DNA from 2 places in the Bradyrhizobium sp. 18BD genome. Region 2 is predicted to be linked to the other one. Evidence: riboswitches for the same ligand, from Rfam matches in the RefSeq annotation. Region 2 holds a riboswitch; the other holds the start of a gene.
What was found. A riboswitch is a leader RNA that binds a small molecule or an ion and turns the genes downstream of it on or off. The one in region 2 is predicted to bind glycine.
Positions count from the first base shown of each region.

Region 1: it holds a riboswitch for glycine, as region 2 does, so the genes downstream of both, gcvT (glycine cleavage system aminomethyltransferase GcvT) here and RAD16_RS20360 (D-amino acid dehydrogenase) in region 2, are expected to answer to the same signal.

Region 1 covers NZ_JAVAYL010000020.1:127,962-137,527, forward strand. Annotated here, with positions in the region: gene RAD16_RS30955 (NADP-dependent isocitrate dehydrogenase) at 1-193, shown strand, start outside; gene RAD16_RS30960 (DUF3455 domain-containing protein) at 293-793, shown strand; gene RAD16_RS30965 (cyclic nucleotide-gated ion channel) at 798-2,024, opposite strand; gene alaS (alanine--tRNA ligase) at 2,031-4,712, opposite strand; glycine riboswitch at 4,946-5,036, shown strand; gene gcvT (glycine cleavage system aminomethyltransferase GcvT) at 5,183-6,331, shown strand; gene gcvH (glycine cleavage system protein GcvH) at 6,342-6,710, shown strand; gene gcvP (aminomethyl-transferring glycine dehydrogenase) at 6,728-9,566, shown strand, end outside.
Region 2 covers NZ_JAVAYL010000011.1:19,416-28,981, forward strand. Annotated here, with positions in the region: gene RAD16_RS20345 (ABC transporter ATP-binding protein) at 1-1,200, opposite strand, end outside; gene RAD16_RS20350 (ABC transporter permease) at 1,362-2,249, opposite strand; gene RAD16_RS20355 (ABC transporter permease) at 2,270-3,211, opposite strand; gene RAD16_RS20360 (D-amino acid dehydrogenase) at 3,393-4,694, opposite strand; glycine riboswitch at 4,762-4,875, opposite strand; glycine riboswitch at 4,879-4,982, opposite strand; gene RAD16_RS20365 (M20/M25/M40 family metallo-hydrolase) at 5,077-6,207, opposite strand; gene RAD16_RS20370 (ABC transporter substrate-binding protein) at 6,476-8,083, shown strand; gene RAD16_RS20375 (ABC transporter substrate-binding protein) at 8,231-9,566, shown strand, end outside.

The DNA of each region.
Region 1 (9,566 bases), on a different contig from region 2:
CGCCAAGCTCGACAACAACCCGCAGCTCGCCAAGTTCGCGAACACGCTGGAGAAGGTCTGCGTCGACACGGTCGAAGAAGGCTACATGACCAAGGACCTCGCGCTCCTGGTCGGTGCCGACCAGCGTTGGCTCTCGACCACCGGCTTCCTCGACAAGGTCGCGGAAAACCTGACGAAGGCGCTGGCGGCCTAAGCGGCCATCCGCAATTCCGCCCGACTGGGCCAGACATGATCACGGGCTGCGCCGAAAGCGCGGCCCGTTTCTTTTTTGAGAGCTTTTGCGGAGATCGCCATGTTCATCAAGCTTGCTGCCCCCGCCCTGCTGCTCGCGGCCCCGATCGGACCGGCTATCGCCGCCGAACCGCTGCCCGAGGCCATCGCCGCTCCTGGCGAGAGCGTCGTGCTCAGCGTCCACGCCGAGGGCGCGCAGGTCTATGAGTGCAAGGCCGGCACTGACGGCAAGCTCGCCTGGGCTTTTCGCGAGCCGATCGCGACGCTCTTAGCCGAGGGCAAGACCATCGGCCGCCACTATGCCGGCCCGAACTGGGAGCATGCCGACGGCAGCGCGGTCGCCGGCAAGGCCATCGGCAACGCACCGGGCGCCACCGCCGCCGACATCCCCTGGCTGAAGCTGGAGGTCACCGTCCACCGCGGCAGCGGCGTGCTGACGCCAGTCACGACCGTCCAGCGCATCAACACCCATGGCGGCAAGCTCGACGGCGCCTGCGACAAGGCCGGCGATTTCAAAAGCGCGCCCTACTCGGCGGAGTATGTGTTCCTGAAGAAGGGCTGACCGCTCAGCGGTCGGTGCCCTCGCGCTCCGCCTGCGCCAATTCGGCAGCGGCGAGATCACCGGTCTCCTCCAGCCGCGCTTTCGCGGTGTTGTGGACATGGGCGGCGAGCGTCGGCATGCGCTCGATCAGGGCGTGAAAATGCTGAGCGTCCAGCACCAGGAGCCGCGTCTTGCGCGTCGCGGTCACCGTGCCGCTGCGCTTGGTCTTGTGCAGCAGCGCGATCTCGCCGAAGAAGGTGCCGTCCGTGAGCCGCACCTGCTGGTTCGGCAGCGTGATCTCGACCTCGCCCGCGGTGATGAAATACATCGACGAGGCGGGATCCCCCCGCCGCACCAAAATCTCGCCCTGCTCGATGGTGCGGGCGCGCAAGAGCCGCATGATGTCAGCAATCTCGCCTGCCGACAGATGCGAGAACAGCGGCACGCGGGCCAGCATGCCCCAGGTCACGACAAAATCGCGCCGCTTCACCTCTTCGGCAAAGGCGCTCGAGATGATCGCGACCGGCAGCGCGATCATGGCGAAGCCGCTGATGATGGTGAAGACGGAGATGATCTTGCCGAGCGGCGTCACCGGCACGACGTCGCCATACCCGACGGTGCCGAGCGTCACGATCGCCCACCACATCGCATCCGGAATGGTGCCGAGCTTGCTGGGCTGCACGTCGCGCTCGATGGCGTAGAGCAGCGAGGCAAACGTCAGCACCGCGCCGATCAGGATGACGACGCAGCCGATCAGTGCCCGCCGCTCGGCATGCACGGCGGCGAGCAGCGAGCGCATCGCCGGCGAGTAGCGTATCAGCTTGAAGAACGGCAGCACGCCGAGGGCGGCCAGCGTCGCGTGGCGCCCCGTGACCAGCACGATTGCGGCCGGGAGAAACGCCATGAGGTCGATGATGCCGAGCGCGGAGAAGGCATAGCCGAGCCGGTCGGCGAGCGCCGAGCCGTTGCGCGGCGTGTGGCCCGCCACCGTCCACAGCCGCGCCGCATATTCCAGCGCGAACACGATCACGGAGAGGATGGTGACGCCGGAGAACAGCGCACCGAACTCCGCGTCCAGCTCCGGCACCGAGGCCAAAATCATCGCGGCGACGTTGAGCACGATGACGCCGATGATGAGCTGGATGAAGCGCGACCCGGCCGAATAAGCCAGCGGATCGTGCTCCAGCAATTCGTAGAGGCGATCCCTCAAATCGGGATCGCGCAGGCCACGTCCTCGCGGAACGAGGCGCATGGTGCTTTACGCGCCTGCCATCGCTTTTTCGATCGCCGCGAGCGCCTCGGTCGCCTTGGCGCCGTCGGGACCACCAGCCTGCGCCATGTCGGGCCGGCCACCGCCGCCCTTGCCGCCGAGCGCTTCGGAGGCGACGCGCACCAGATTCACGGCGTTGAAGCGCGCGGTGAGATCAGCGGTGACGCCGACCACGACGCCGGCCTTGCCGTCCTCGGTGACGCCGACGATCGCGACCACGCCGGAGCCGATCTGCTTCTTGCCGTCGTCGGCGAGGCTCTTGAGATCCTTCATCTCGATGCCCTCGACCGCGCGCGCCATCAGCTTGACGCCGCCGGCCTCGCGCACGCCCGCGGCTGCGCCGTCGCCGCCGGCGGACGCGCCGCCGCCCATCGCGAGCTTCTTGCGCGCGTCGGACAGCTCGCGCTCGAGCCTCTTGCGCTCCTCCATCAGCGCGGTGATGCGCGCCGGGACGTCGTCGATCGAGGTGCGCAGTTCGTTCGCCGCGGTCCTCGCCAGCGCCATGGTCTCGTTGGCGTGCTTGCGCGCGTAATTGCCGGTCAGCGCCTCGATGCGGCGCACGCCCGAGGCGACCGCGCTCTCGCCCGTCAGCGTGATCAGGCCGATATCGCCGGTGCGCCGCACATGGGTGCCGCCGCAGAGCTCGACCGACCAGCCGAGCGCATTGGCGCCGCGCTCGCGCGCGGTCTTGCCCATCGAGACGACGCGAACCTCGTCGCCATATTTCTCGCCGAACAGCGCGCGCGCGCCCGCCTCGCGGGCTTCGTCGACGCCCATGACACGGGTGGTGACCTCGTCGTTCTCCAACACCACGTCGTTGGCGATGTCCTCGACGCGGGCGAGCTCCTCCGCCGTGATCGGCTTCGGATGCACGAAGTCGAAGCGCAGGCGGTCCGGCGCGACCATCGAGCCGCGCTGGGCGATGTGATCGCCGAGCACCTGGCGCAGCGCCTCGTGAATGAGATGCGTCGCCGAGTGATGCGCGCGGATCGAGGAGCGGCGCGAATGATCGACCTCGAGCTGCAGCGCGGTGCCGACCTTCAGCTCGCCGCTCTCGACGGTGCCGACGTGGACGAAGAAATCGCCGAGCTTCTTCTGGGTGTCGGTGACACGGAACTTGATGCCGCCCTCACCCGTCAGCACGCCGGTGTCGCCGACCTGGCCGCCGGACTCCGCGTAGAACGGCGTCTGGTTCAGCACGATCGCCCCTAGCTCGCCGGCCTTGAGGCTCCTGGCTTCCTGGCCGTCCTTCACCAGCGCGGAGACCACCCCCTCGGCGCTCTCGGTCTCGTAGCCCAGGAATTCGGTGGCCCCGAGCTTTTCGCGCAGCGGGAACCAGATCGCTTCCGAAGCCGCCTCGCCCGATCCCTTCCAGGACTCGCGCGCCTTGGCCTTCTGGCGCTCCATCGCGTCGGTGAACGCAGCCTGGTCGACGCCGATGCCGCGCGACTTCAGCGCGTCCTGCGTCAGGTCCAGCGGGAAGCCGTAGGTATCATACAGCGTGAAGGCGACGTCGCCGTCGAACATGTCGCCCTTCTTCAGGGACGCCGACTTCTCGTCGAGAATGGCCAAGCCGCGTGAAAGAGTCTTGCGGAAGCGGGTCTCTTCCAGCCGCAGCGTTTCCTCGATCAAATTCTCCGCGCGCATCAGGTCGGGATAGGCCTGGCCCATCTCGCGGACCAGCGCCCAGACCAGGCGATGCATCAGCGGCTCCTTGGCGCCGAGAAGCTGCGCATGGCGCATCGCGCGGCGCATGATCCGGCGCAGCACATAGCCACGGCCTTCGTTCGAGGGCAGCACGCCGTCCGCGACCAGGAAGGCCGACGAACGCAGATGGTCGGCGATGACGCGGAACGAGGCGACGGTCTGCTCGTTCGGTCCGCTGCCGAGCGCCGACGACGTCGCGTCGATCAAATGACGGAACAGGTCGGTCTCGAACACGCTGTCCACGCCCTGCATGATGCAGGCCATGCGCTCGAGGCCCATGCCGGTGTCGATCGAGGGACGCGGCAGATCCACGCGCTCTTCCTTCGTCACCTGCTCATATTGCATGAACACCAGGTTCCAGAACTCGAGGAAGCGGTCGCCGTCTTCGTCCGGCGAGCCCGGAGGTCCGCCCCAGATGTGATCGCCGCGGTCGATGAAGATCTCCGAGCACGGGCCGCACGGGCCGGTGTCGCCCATCGCCCAGAAATTGTCCGAGGTCGGAATGCGGATGATGCGGTCGTCGGAGAAGCCGGCGATCTTCTTCCAGAGCCCGTGCGCCTCGTCGTCGGTGTGGTAGACGGTGACGAGCAGCTTGTCCTTGTTGAGCCCAAAATCCTTCGTGATGAGCTTCCAGGCCAGCTCGATCGCGCGCTCTTTAAAGTAGTCGCCGAACGAGAAGTTGCCGAGCATCTCGAAGAAGGTGAGATGGCGCGCGGTGTAGCCGACATTGTCGAGATCGTTGTGCTTGCCGCCGGCGCGCACGCATTTCTGCGAGGTGGTGGCGCGCTGATAGGGCCGCTTCTCCACGCCGGTGAAAACGTTCTTGAACTGCACCATGCCGGCATTGGTGAACATCAACGTCGGATCGTTGCGCGGCACCAATGGCGAGGACGACACGATCTCGTGCCCGTTCTCGGCAAAGAAGTTCAGAAAGGTCGACCTGATCTCGTTGACGCCGCTCATGTTCATCCAATCGGGTGTGCTTGGACCCGCTCATCGCCATCCAAACCGCGAGTTTGGGCTGTTATCTGCGGGCCAAAGCGCTTTTAGACAAGGCCAGCTTCGCTGTCCAGAAACTGTGCAGAGAGATCAGTGGGTTGCCGCAGGCGCGCAATCCCGTTGCAAACCCCGTTGAAAGCCGTCAGGTGCGCGTTGACAGGCTTGGCCGGGCTGTGGTCTGTACCCATCTGTATCGTACGGCCACGTCGGGAGAGACCGGCATCTGGTAGCCGGCGCCGAAGGAGCAACCGCCCCGGAAACTCTCAGGCAAAAGGACCGCGTGGCTTTGACGACATCTGGAAAGAGGCGCTGGCGGGCTTGAGACCCGGATAGCGTCCGCCGACGGGATAATACTCTCAGGCACAGCGACAGATGGGGCTTCGACTGGTTGCTTCCGGGGAATCGTCCCCGGGGAACCGCCGAGGACCCCTGCGATGCCAGTGCGTGACGACAAAGACTCCCTGAAACGTACCCCCCTCTACGACCTCCATGTGACGCTCGGCGGCAAAATGGTGCCGTTCGCGGGCTATGACATGCCCGTGCAGTACCCCGCGGGCGTGCTCAAGGAGCACCTGCAGACCCGCTCCTCCGCCGGCCTGTTCGACGTCTCCCATATGGGACAGATCGCGCTGCGGCCGAAATCGGGGAAGGTCGAGGACGCCGCCCGCGCGCTGGAACGGCTGGTGCCCCAGGACATCGTGGCGATTGCGCCGGGCCGCCAGCGCTACGCCCAGTTCACCAATGCCGATGGCGGCATTCTCGACGATCTGATGGTCGCCAATTTCGGCGATCACCTGTTCCTGGTGGTCAACGCCGCCTGCAATGCCGAGGACGAGGCGCATCTGCGCGCGAATCTCTCGGACACCTGCGTCATCGATTCGCTTGAAGACCGGGCGCTGATCGCGCTGCAGGGTCCGAAGGCGGAATCAGCGCTGGCGAAATTATGTGCAGAGGCGCCCGCCATGAAGTTCATGGACGCCGGCCCGCATAAGGTTGCCGGCCTCGCCTGCTTCGTCTCGCGCTCGGGTTACACCGGCGAGGACGGTTTTGAAATTTCGGTGGCAGCTAGCGATGCCGAGCGCCTCACCAAGACGCTCCTCGAAAATCCCGATGTGATGCCGATCGGCCTCGGCGCCCGCGACAGCCTGCGGCTGGAAGCCGGGCTCTGCCTCTACGGCCACGACATCGACACCGCGACCACGCCGGTCGAAGCCGCGCTCGAATGGTCGGTGCAGAAGAGCCGCCGCACCGGCGGTGCCCGCGCCGGCGGCTTTCCGGGTGCGGAGAAGATCCTTGCGCATTTCGATAACGGCGCCTCCCGCCGCCGCGTCGGCCTGCTCGCCCAGGGCCGCGCGCCGGTGCGCGAGGGCGCGCTGCTGTTCGCCGACGCGACCGCAGGCGAGCCCATTGGAAAAGTCACCTCCGGCGGCTTCGGCCCGAGCCTGAATGCGCCGGTCGCGATGGGCTATGTGCCCACGAGCGCGAGCGCGCTCGGCACGCAAATCTTCGCCGAGGTGCGCGGGCAACGCCTGCCGCTCACCGTCGCCGCCATGCCTTTCGTAAAAAACACCTACAAACGCTGAGGACCTGTGAATGACCACGACGCTGTACACCTCCGACCATGAATGGCTGGCCATCGACGGCGACGTCGCCACCGTCGGGATCACCGACTACGCGCAGTCGCAGCTCGGCGACGTCGTGTTCGTCGAGCTGCCCAAGGTCGGCCGCGCGCTGAAGAAGGCCGAAGCCGCCGCCGTCGTGGAATCGGTCAAGGCCGCCTCCGACGTCTACGCGCCAATCTCCGGCCAAGTGCTCGAGACCAACGAGGCACTTGCCGCCGAGCCGGCGCTGGTGAATTCGGACGCGCAGGGCGCGGCGTGGTTCTTCAAGATCAAGATTGCAGACAAGAGTGAGCTCGGCGGCCTCATGGATGAGGCTGCCTACAAGGCACATACGGCTTAAGGACGATGGAGCAAGCGATGACCGCCCACCGTAAATCCAGCGGCGATACCGCCGCCAGTTTCGTTCGCCGCCACATCGGCCCGTCGGCGCGCGATGTCACCGCCATGCTCGAAACCGTCAGCGCCAGGAGCGTCGACGCGCTGATGGCGGAGACGCTGCCGGCGTCGATCCGGCAGGCCGCCCCGCTCGACCTCGGCAAGCCGCTCAGCGAGACCGAGGCGATCGCGCATATGGGCGAGCTCGCAGCCCAGAACCAGGTCTTCACCTCACTGATCGGGCAAGGCTATTCCGGCACGATCCTGCCCGCGGTGATCCAGCGCAACATTCTGGAAAACCCCGCCTGGTACACGGCCTACACGCCCTACCAGCCCGAGATCAGCCAGGGCCGGCTCGAGGCGCTGCTCAACTTCCAGACCATGATCTGCGACCTCACCGGGCTCGACGTCGCCAACGCCTCGCTGCTCGATGAAGCGACCGCCGCGGCCGAAGCGATGGCGCTCGCCGAGCGGCACTCGCAGGTGAAGGCAAAGGCCTTTTTCGTCGACAAGGACGTGCATCCGCAGACGCTGGCGGTAATGCGCACCCGCGCCGAGCCGCTCGGCTGGACTCTGATCGTCGGCGATCCCCTCGCCGACCTCGACAAGGCGGACGTGCTCGGCGCGCTGCTGCAATATCCGGGTTCTTCGGGCGCGGTGCGCGACCTCCGGCCCGCGATCGCGGCGCTGAAGGCCAAGGGCGCACTCGCCATCGTTGCCGCTGACCTGCTGGCCCTGACGCTGCTCGCCTCGCCCGGCGAGCTCGGTGCCGACATCGCGATCGGTTCGGCGCAACGCTTCGGCGTGCCGATGGGCTATGGCGGACCGCACGCGGCCTATATGGCGGTGCGCGATGCGCTGAAGCGCTCGCTGCCCGGCCGCATCGTCGGCCTCTCCGTGGATTCGCGCGCGATGCCTGCCTATCGCCTCGCGCTGCAGACCCGCGAGCAGCACATCCGCCGCGAGAAGGCGACCTCCAACATCTGCACCGCGCAGGTGCTGCTCGCCGTGATCGCCTCGATGTATGCGGTCTATCACGGTCCCGAGGGCCTGGCGCAGATCGCACGCAACGTGCATCGCCGCGCCGCCGTGCTCGCGGCGGGCCTGCGCAAGCTCGGCTTTGCGCCGAGCAGCGAAAGCTTCTTCGACACGCTGAGCGTGGACGCCGGCGCCAAGCGCGCCGAGATCATCGCGCGCGCGGCGGCCGAGAAGATCAATCTCGGCATCGGTGACGCGGCCCTGCGTATTGCGCTTGACGAGACCACGACGCAAGCGACGGTGGAAGCCGTCTGGCGCGCCTTCGGCGGCACGCTTGCCTATGCCGAGATCGACGCCACCACGCGCGAGGCGCTGCCGGTGGCTCTGAAGCGCACGACCGACTTCCTGACCCATCCGGTGTTCCACGCCCATCGCTCGGAAACCGAGATGCTGCGCTACATGCGCAAGCTCAGCGATCGCGACCTCGCGCTCGACCGCGCCATGATCCCGCTCGGCTCCTGCACGATGAAGCTGAACGCGACCACCGAGATGATGCCGCTGACCTGGCCGGAATTCGCGACGCTGCATCCGTTCGTGCCGCGCGAGCAGGCCGCCGGCTATCACGCGCTGTTCGCACGGCTGGAGAAGTGGCTGTGCGACATCACCGGCTATGACGCGATCTCGCTGCAGCCGAATTCGGGCGCACAAGGCGAATATGCCGGGCTGCTCGCGATCCGCGGCTATCATGCCGCGCGCGGAGAGACGCATCGCAAGATCTGCCTGATCCCCTCCTCCGCCCACGGCACCAACCCGGCCTCGGCCGCGATGGTCGGCATGGACGTGGTGGTGGTCGCCTGCGAGAAGAACGGCGACGTCGACGTCAACGATCTCCGCGCCAAGGCGGAGAAGCACTCGAACGACCTCGCCGCGGTCATGATCACCTATCCCTCGACGCATGGCGTGTTCGAGGAGCACATCCGCGAGATCTGCGACATCGTGCACGGCCATGGCGGCCAGGTGTATCTGGATGGCGCCAACCTCAACGCGCAGGTCGGCCTTAGCAGGCCCGGCGATTACGGTGCCGATGTCAGCCATCTCAATCTGCACAAGACCTTCTGCATCCCGCATGGCGGCGGCGGACCCGGCATGGGCCCGATCGGCGTCAAGGCGCATCTTGCGCCGTTCCTGCCAAGTCATCCTGAAAATCGTCATCCGGCGACGAGAGCCGACACACCGGTCGGCCCGGTCTCGGCCGCGCCGTTCGGCTCGGCCTCGATCCTCACCATCTCCTACATCTACATTTTGATGATGGGCGGCGAAGGATTGAAGCGCGCCACCGAGATCGCGATCCTCAATGCCAACTACATTGCCGCGCGCCTCGATGCGCACTTCCCGGTGCTCTACAAGAACGCCAGGGGCCGCGTCGCCCATGAGTGCATCGTCGATCCCAGGCCGCTGAAGACGACCTCGGGCGTCACCGTGGACGACATCGCCAAGCGCCTGATCGATTACGGCTTCCACGCTCCCACCATGAGCTTCCCGGTACCGGGCACGCTGATGATCGAGCCGACCGAGTCGGAATCCAAGGCCGAGCTGGATCGCTTTTGCGACGCCATGATCGCGATCCGCAAGGAGATCGCCGAGGTCGAAGCCGGCCGCTTCAAGATCGAGGCCTCGCCGCTGCGCCACGCCCCGCACACCGTGCACGACATCGCCGATGATGCGTGGAATCGCGCCTACACCCGCAGCGAAGGCTGCTTCCCCGCGGGCACGTCGCGCACCGACAAATATTGGTGCCCGGTCGGCCGCGTCGACAACGTCTATGGCGATCGCAATCTGGTGT
Region 2 (9,566 bases):
CGCAGCGGCGTGCGAGGTGCCGTAATTGATCGGGCCTTCCGCGATGCTCTCGCCGACGGTGATGCGCGGGTTGAGCGAGCGGTAGGGGTCCTGGAACACGATCTGGATCTTCTGCCGGTGCGGCTGCAGCAGGCGGCGCGAGATGTCCGAGATCTCGCGGCCCGCAAGGCGCACGCCGCCGGAGGTCGGGTCGATCAGCCGCACGATGCAGCGCGCCACCGTCGACTTGCCCGAGCCGCTTTCGCCGACGATGCCGAGCGTGCGGCCCTTGCGCAGCGTCAGCGTCACCTTGTCGGCGGCAACGACCTCGCGGCCTTTGCCGAAGAACGCGCGCTCCTTGTAGACCTTGCTGAGTTCGTTGGCCTCGAGCACGACGGGCTCGCGGCTCTCCTCGCGCGGTGGCCGCGGGACCAGGCTCGGCACCGAGGCCAGCAGGTTGCGGGTGTATTCCATGGTCGGATTGCGCAGCACGGTCTCGAGCGGACCGGTTTCGACGAGACGGCCCTGACGCATCACCGCGACGCGGTCGGCGATCTCCGCCACCACGCCCATGTCGTGGGTGATGAACAGCACCGCGGTGCCGTGGTCGCGCTGGAGCTCGCGGATCAGGGACAGGATCTGCTTCTGGGTGGTGACGTCGAGCGCGGTGGTCGGCTCGTCCGCAATCAGCAGCTTCGGCTCCAGCACCAGTGCCATCGCGATCATGATGCGTTGGCGCTGACCGCCCGAGAGGCGGTGCGGGTAGGAGGCGAAGATGCGCTCGACCTGGGGCAGGTGGACCTGCTCCATCATGTCGAGGATGCGCTTCCTGCGTGCCTTGCCATCAAGGTCGGTGTGAGCGCGCAGCACCTCGTCGATCTGGCGGCCGACCGGCACGACCGGATTGAGCGCGGTCATCGGCTCCTGGAAGATCATCGCCATCCTGGTCGCGCGCAACTGGCGCAGGCGGCGATCGGTCGCGGTGAGGATCTCCTCGCCGACGAGCTTTACGCTGCCGCTGGTCGGAACCAGCGTGCCCTTCGGCAGCAGGCCCATCGTGGTGAGCGAGGTGACCGACTTGCCCGAGCCGCTTTCGCCGACCAGGCACAGCGTCTCGCCTTCGTGGACCTGGATCGAGATGCCGTCGATGATGTTTGCGCCCTTCGGCTTCTTGCCGACGGAGACGACGAGGTTGTTGATGTCGAGAACGATATTGGTCATCAGGTCACTCCGTCGTCATTGCGAGGAAGCTCGCGACAAAATTGCAAAGCAATTTTGCGCTGTAGCGACGAAGCAATCCAGAAATCTTTCCGCGGATGCGGGCTGGATTGCTTCGCTTCGCTCGCAATGACGGAACATGGGGGACGGCCGGCGAGACAAAATCACTTCCCCTCCCGCTGCTTCATGCGGGGATCGAGTGCGTCGCGGGCGGCGTCGCCGATCAGATTGATGCTAAGGATGGCGATCGAGAGCAGCAGGCCCGGCCAGAAGATCAGTGTCGGCTTGAGCTGAAAATACTGGCGGCCCTCGGCCATGATGTTGCCCCAGGTCGGCGTCTCCGGCGAGATGCCGGCGCCGAGGAAGGACAGGATCGCCTCGGTGAGGATCGCGGAGGCGCAAACGTATGTGCCCTGGACAATCAGCGGCGCGATAGTGTTCGGCATCAGGTGCCGCCACATGATCTTCGGCAGACTGGAGCCAACCGAGATCGCGGCCTCGACATAGGGCTCCTCGCGCGCCGACAGCACGACCGAGCGGACCAGGCGCGCCACGCGCGGAATTTCCGGGATGGTGATCGCGACCATCACGGTCCAGATGCTGGCGCCGGACAAGGACACCACCGCGATGGCGAGCAGGATGCTCGGCATCGCCATCAGGCCGTCCATGACGCGCATCAGGATGGAATCGACCAGCTTGAAGAAGCCGGAGACGAGGCCGATCGCAAGTCCGATCGCGACCGCGAGGATCGCCGAACCGATGCCGATCAGCAGCGAGATGCGGCCGCCATAGATCACGCGCGACAGCAGGTCGCGACCATAGGCGTCGGTGCCGAGCAGGAACTGCGCCGAGGCGGGCTTGAGCCGCTGCGACGGCGCAAGCTGGATCGGATCATGCGGCGCGATCAGCGGCGCCAGGATCGAGATCAGCACGATCAGCACCAGCAGGATCGTGGCTGCCGCGATGATCGGCGTCGAGGTGAGGAAGCCGAAACGCGGCCGCAGCGGCGCCGTGATCGGGATGGATGACTGGGGGAGGCTATCGACCGTCATTGTTGTTCTTATCCTTGGTCCTAGTACCGGATCCGGGGATCGAGCAGCGTGTAGGCGACGTCGATCAGGAGGTTGACGACGACGTAGATCAGCGAGGTCAGCAGGATCATCGCCTGGATCACCGGATAGTCGCGCGCCAGCACCGCATCCACGGTGAGGCGGCCGATGCCGGGAATGTTGAACACGCTCTCGGTGACGACGACGCCGGAGATCAGCAGTGCAAAGCCGGTGCCGATCACGGTGATCACGGGCACGGCGGCGTTGCGCAGCGCGTGCCGCATCATCACCGCGACCTCGTTGATGCCCTTGGCGCGCGCCGTGCGCACATAGTCTTCGCCGAGCACGTCGAGCATCGCCGCGCGCGTCATGCGGGCGATCAGTGCGATATAGATGAAGGACAGCGCACAGGTCGGCAGGATGATGCGCTCGAAGAACGGTCCGAAGCCGTTGAAGATGCTGCGGAAGCCCTGCACCGGCACCCAGCGCAGGTCGATCGCGAAAATCTCGATCAGGATGTAGCCGACCACGAACACCGGCACCGAGAAGCCGAGCACCGAGAGACCCATCACGAAACGGTCGATCCAGGTGCCGTGCTTCCACGCCGCGATGACCCCCAAGGGCACGGCGACGATGACGGCGAGGATGATGGTCGAGAGTGCGATCGAGATCGACGGCTCGACGCGCTGGCCGATCATCTTGATGACCGGCAGGTTGGAGATCAGCGACGTGCCGAGATCGCCGTGCAGGAGCTTGTTCACCCAGGTGATGAACTGCACGATCAGCGGCTCGTTGAGACCGAGCGATTCCCGGATGCGCTCGAGCCGTTCCGGCGTCGCGTTGTCGCCGGCGAGGATCGCGGCGGGATCGCCCGGCGTCAGCCGCAGCAACAGGAACACGAACAGCGCGACGACGCCCATCACGGGCACCGCAGCCAGAACGCGGCGAATGAGATAACCCAGCATGCACCTATCTCCGGCTGCGGAATGTGTGGGGCCTCGAGGCGCCCATGGAATCTGTCGTGTCTATCATGCGCGCCTGCCATTCGGACGGGAAGGGTGGCCGGAGAAGCCGTTCTTGCGGGGCAAATTGTGTGCCAAGGGCAGGGCGGTCGCAAGGGGCCGCCCCGCCCTGGATCGAGACCACTCAGGATGCATGACGCAGCTCGCGCTCAACCCCAAGTGAAGGCACGGTGGGCGGCGCATTGAGCCCGCGCCAGCCGTCGATGGTTCCGGCGATCATCTGCGCGGTCGCGGCCGACAGGGTCCAGCCGAGATGGCCGTGGCCGGTGTTGAAGAACACGCCCGGCATCCGGCCTGCACGCACCACCGGCATCATGTTCGGCATCATCGGCCGCAAGCCGGCCCAGGGCACGACGCGCGACGTCTCGACGGACGGGAAGTTGCTGCGCACCCAGTCGACCAGCGGCTGCACGCGATCGGCGCGGATGTCGCGGTTGAAGTCGTTGAATTCGGCCGTGCCGGCGACACGGAAGCGATCGGCGCCGAGCCGGCTGGTGACGATCTTGGCGGCTTCGTCGAGCAGGCTGACGGTCGGCGTCGCGTTGCGGCTCTCGGCGCTGTCGAGCTGCACGGTGATCGAATAGCCCTTCACCGGATAGACGTTGATGCGGTCGTCGAGGAGTGCTGCGAAGTGACGGCTGGCCACGCCGGCGCAGACCACCACGCCGTCCGCTTTCAGCATGCCGCGCGCGGATGGGGCAGCATCGCTTGCCGAAAGATCGGCCCAGCCGATGACAAAGCCGCCGCCGGCCTGCGCGATGGAGTCGATGTTGGCCTCGTGGATGAAGGTCGCGCCGCGGCGCTTGCAGGCCTCTGCGAGCCTGCGGGTAAACTTGTGGATATCGCCGGTCGCATCCGAGGGCGTATAGAAGCCGCCAAAGTAATCCTTGCGCAGCGCCGGCTCGATGGTGCGGATTTCCTCCGGCGTTACCGGGCGGCGGTCGAGGCCGCCTTCCTGCAACAGCGCGTTGACGCGCAGGCCGGATTCAAAGCCCTTCTTGTCGTGATAGATGTGGAGAATGCCGCGGCGTTCGAGATCGAAATCGATGCTTTCACGTTCCGCGATCTCGAACAGATATTTGCGGGCTTCGATCGCAAGCCGCGTGGTCTCGACCGTGTTGGCGCGGTAGTTGCCGATGTTGGCGACGAACTCGCTCATCCACGAATATTTGTGCCAGCTCGGCCGCGGGTTCATCAGCAGCGGCGCATCGCGCCGGAACATCCAGCGCAAGCCCTTCAGGATCGTCGCGGTGCTGTTCCACACTTCGGCATTGCTGGCGGAGAGCTGTCCGCCATTGGCGAAGGAGGTCTCCATCGCGGCGTAGCGGTGCTTGTCGAGCACCGTCACCTCAAAGCCGCGTTCGAGCAGGGCATAGGCGGTCGTCACGCCGGTGATGCCGGCGCCGATGATGGCGATATGGGTCATGGCAGGTTCGGGGCTCCCGTGAATTAGAGACGGCTAACCGCCGGCCAAAGGCCGTTGGCGGCGCCCCATCTGTCACGGTTACCTGAGAGCTTGATCCGGCGCAGACCTCGGCGAGGTCAGCTTCGGACTATCCCCTTCGGTGGACGTCACGACGTCTAAATCGTGCCGTCTCTCTCCAGATCGTCCTGACAATACAGTCCTTTTGCCTGAGAGTTTCCGGGGCGGTTGCTCCGTCGGCGCCGCAAAGAGGGCCGAAACCCTCGTTGCGATCTCTCCCGCATCGTCGCGTGGACCATCGAGCAGTACGATGCGCCTCATTTTTAGACAAGGCTAAATTTCAACCGCTACTGCCAACGCATTGTGCAGTGCGAAGTTGATTCAATTACTCAAGCGTCGCCAGCAATCCCGCCATCAGGCGCCCGCGCTCGACGAGGCTGTCCACCTCGATGAACTCTTCCAGCGTGTGGCCATTGCCGCCGCGCACGCCGAGGCCGTCGAGTGTCGGAATGCCCATCGCGCCGGTGAAGTTGCCATCGGAGCCGCCGCCGGAGCTCGCATGCGGCAATTCCGCGCCGAGCGATTTGGCGATGCCGCGCGCCTTTTCATACAGCGCCATCGTGCCGGCATCCGGCTCCCACACCGGACGCGTCACGCCGCGCGTCACCTTGAAGGTGACGTCATTCGCCGTGCCCGACAGGGCCAGCATGCGTTCGACGCCGCGGTCGAGATCGGCCTGGCGCTTGGCCATGGACAGCGCTTCGCCGGTCGCAGTCGTGGCAACGCAATTGACCCATTGTCCGCCATGCACGACGCCGACCGAGAAGGTGCAGTCTTCCGTCGTCATTGCGTCGATCGCAAGGATCTGCCGCGCCATCTCGCGGATCGCCGAGCGTCCCGCCGACAGTGTGGCGCCGGCGTGGCTCGGCCGGCCCGTCGCTTCCAGATTGAAGCGCGCGATGGCGTAACGTCCGGTGGTGACTCCGTTGTCGGCGCGGCCGGGTTCGGGCACCAGCACATATTTGTTGCGCGCGGCCTCGGCCTCGATGATGTCGCGCGTCGAGGGCGTGCCGACTTCCTCGTCCGGCGTGAACAGGATGGTGACCGGCAGCGGTGTGGTGAACGAGGCGCGCGCGAGCTGCCGGATCGCTTCCAGCGAGAGGTAGTTGCCGCCCTTCATGTCGTAGATGCCGGGGCCGTAGCACTTGTTGCCCTCGCGGCGCCATTTCAGTTTCTCGATGGTACCGACCGGGTGGACGGTATCCATGTGCCCGGCGATCAGGATGCCCGGCTCGCCCTGCTTGGGATGGGGAAAGCGCGCGCGGATGACGCCGCCGAAGCCCTGACGGCCGGCGATGCGTTCGATCGTCGCACCCATAATCGCCATATCCCGCGCTGCGATATCGAGCATGCGGTTCACCGCGCTCGCGTCCCAGGTTGGACTTTCGCATTCCACCCAGGTGCGCAGGCCCTCGAGCATGGCCTCGGAATCGAAGGGAAGATTGGCTGGATTCATCTTAATGTCTCTCAAGCTGCGAAAGGTGGAACGCGCATTGCATTGGCGCGGGGCAGGACAAGCGGAGAGAGTTGTAGAACTAAACCGATCTTTGTGGAGCCCGTACGTGCGACGCCATGGGCTGCACCGAAACCGGATTGACGCGCTCAAGACTGTCTGCAAGTCTCGAAAGATAAAGGCATTGCATGAGGTTAGGTCGCCCAAGAAACGCACCGAATGCTCACCCAATAATCTGCCTTTGAACAGTTTCACGTCAGGAGAAACTTTTATGTTGAACTTGATGCGCCGGGGGCGTCGCGCGTTCGCCTCCACACTTGCGCTGTCGGTCGTCGCGCTATCCACGGCGATGGCATCGCCGGTATTTGCGGCCGGCAAGACCATCACCGCGGTGATGCATTCGGATCTGCGGATCATCGACCCGATCTTCACCACCGCCTACATCACGCGTGACCATGGTTACATGGTGTACGACACGCTGATCACGACGGATTCGAACTTCAAGATCCAACCGCAGATGGCGGACTGGAAGATCTCCGACGACAAGCTGACCTACACCTTCACGCTGCGCGACGGCCTCAAATGGCATGACGGCACGCCGGTGACGGCGGAGGACTGCGTCGCTTCGCTGAAGCGCTGGGCCGCCGTCGACGGCATGGGCCAGCAGATGATGACCTTCACGGCCAGCATCGAGGCGACCGATGCCAAGACCATCACGCTGAAGCTGAAGGAGCCCTACGGCCTCGTTCTCGAATCGATCGGCAAGCCGTCCTCGCGCGTGCCCTTCATGATGCCGAAGCGCCTCGCCGAGACGCCGCCGGACAAGCAGATCCCCGAGCAGGTCGGCTCCGGCCCGTTCAAGTTCGTGCAGGGCGAATTCCAGCCCGGCGTGAAGGCGGTCTACGTCAAGAACACCGACTACGTGCCGCGCAAGGAAGCCCCGAGCTGGACGGCCGGCGGCAAGGTCGTGAAGGTCGACCGCGTCGAATGGATCACCATGCCGGACGCGCAGACCGCGGTGAACGCGCTGCAGTCGGGCGACATCGACTTCATGGAAGTGCCGCCGTGGGACATGCTGCCCGTGCTTGAGGGCAATTCGGACCTCAAGGTCGAGACGCTGAACAAGTTCGGCTATCAGACCCTCGGGCGCATGAACTTCCTCTATCCGCCCTTCGACAATCCGAAGATCCGACGCGCCGCGCTTCTGGCGATGAACCAGAAGGACGTGCTCGACGCGCTCGTCGGCAATCCCAAATACTACAAGATCTGCGGCGCGTTCTTCATCTGCGACACGCCGTTTGCGACCGATGTCGGCTCCGAGACGCTGGTCAAGGGCAACGGCATGGCGGAAGCCAAGAAGGCGCTCGCCGAGTCCGGCTATGACGGCACGCCCGTCGTGGTCATGGTGCCCGGCGACGTCGTCACGCTGAAGGCGCAGCCGACGGTGGCGGTGCAGCTGCTCCGCGAGGCCGGCTTCAAGGTCGACGCGCAGGCGACCGACTGGCAAACGGTGGTGAGCCGCCGTGCCAGCCAGAAGCCTCCGAAGGAAGGCGGCTGGAACATGTTCTTCACCAACTGGGTCAGCGCCGACGTCTCCAACCCGATCGCCAATCTCTCGATCGGCGGCCAGGGCAAGAAGGGCTGGTTCGGTTGGGCGGAGAACGCCAAGATCGAGAAGCTCAAGGACGACTTCGTCCGCGCTGCCTCGCTCGACGATCAGAAGAAGATCGCGACCGAGATCCAGAAGGAAGCCTATGACCAGGTGATCTACGTGCCGCTCGGCCAGTATTTGGCACCGAGCGCCTGGCGCAAGTCGCTCACCGGCGTGCTCGATGGCCCGGCCACCCCGGTGTTCTGGAACATCGACAAGTCGGAGTAGGGCCAGGTCGGAGCAAGGCCAAGTCGGAGTAAGGGGCGAAGGCGCGTTACCACGCCTTCCAGATCGTCACGCGGCGCCGCCGTCATCGGCGGCGCCGCTCGTCAGGAGAATTTCCAACTTCCAAGAAAACTTTCCAGGAGAACGTCAGTGTTCCAACTCATGCGCCGGTGGTGTCGGGCGTTCGCCTCCACACTTTCGATTTCAGTCGTGGCGCTTTCGGCACTGGCCTCGCCAGTTCTTGCCGCAGGCAAGACCATCACCGCCGTGATGCATTCGGATCTGCGCATCCTCGATCCGATTTTCACCAGCGCCTATATCTCGCGTAATCATGGCTACATGATCTACGACACGCTGATCGCGACGGATTCGAACTTCAAGATTCAGCCGCAGATGGCGGACTGGAAGATCTCCGACGACAAGCTGACCTACACCTTCACGCTTCGCGATGGCCTGAAGTGGCATGACGGCACGCCGGTCACCGCGGAAGATTGCGTTGCCTCCCTGAAGCGCTGGGCGCTTGTCGATGGCATGGGGCAGCAGATGATGCTGTTCACCGCGAGCATCGAGGCGACCGATCCCAAGACCATCACGCTGAAGCTGAAGGAGCCGTACGCGCTCGTGCTGGAATCGATCGGCAAGCCGTCCTCGCGGGTGGCTTTCATGATGCCGAAACGTCTCGCCGAGACGCCGGTGGACAAGCAGGTCCCCGAGCAGATCGGCTCCGGCCCATTCAAATTCGTGCAGGCTGAATTCCAGCCGGGGGTGAAGTCGGTCTACGTCAAGAACACCGATTACGTGCCGCGCAAGGAAGCGCCGAGCTGGACCGCCGGCGGCAAGGTGGCGAAGGTCGACCGCGTCGAATGGATCACGATGCCCGACGCGCAGACCGCGTTGAACGCGCTTCAATCGGGCGACATCGATTTCATGGAAATTCCTGCCATCGAAATGTTGCCCACCATCGAAGCCGACAAGGAGCTCAAGCTCGAGATCCTGAACAAGTTCGGCTACCAGACGGGCGCCCGGATGAATTTCCTTCATCCGCCATTCGACAACGTCAAGGTCCGCCGCGCAGCACTCATGGCGGTCAACCAGAAGGACGTGCTCGATGCGCTGATCGGCAATCCCAAATACTACAAGACCTGCGCCGCGGTCTTCATCTGCGACACGCCGTTCGCGACAGAGATTGGTGGTGAGATCCTCGCGAAGGGCGGCGACATTGCTGCGGCAAAGAAGGCGCTCGCCGAGTCCGGCTACGATGGGACGCCCGTCGTGCTGATGGCACCGGGCGACGTGCTGACACTGAAAGCCCAACCGATCGTGGTGGCCCAGCAACTGCGCGAAGCCGGCTTCAAGGTCGACTTGCAGGCCACCGACTGGCAGACGGTGGTGAGCCGGCGCGCCAGCCAGAAGCCCCCGAAGGAGGGCGGCTGGAACATGTTCATCACGAACTGGGTCAGCGCCGACGTGGTCAATCCGATCTCCA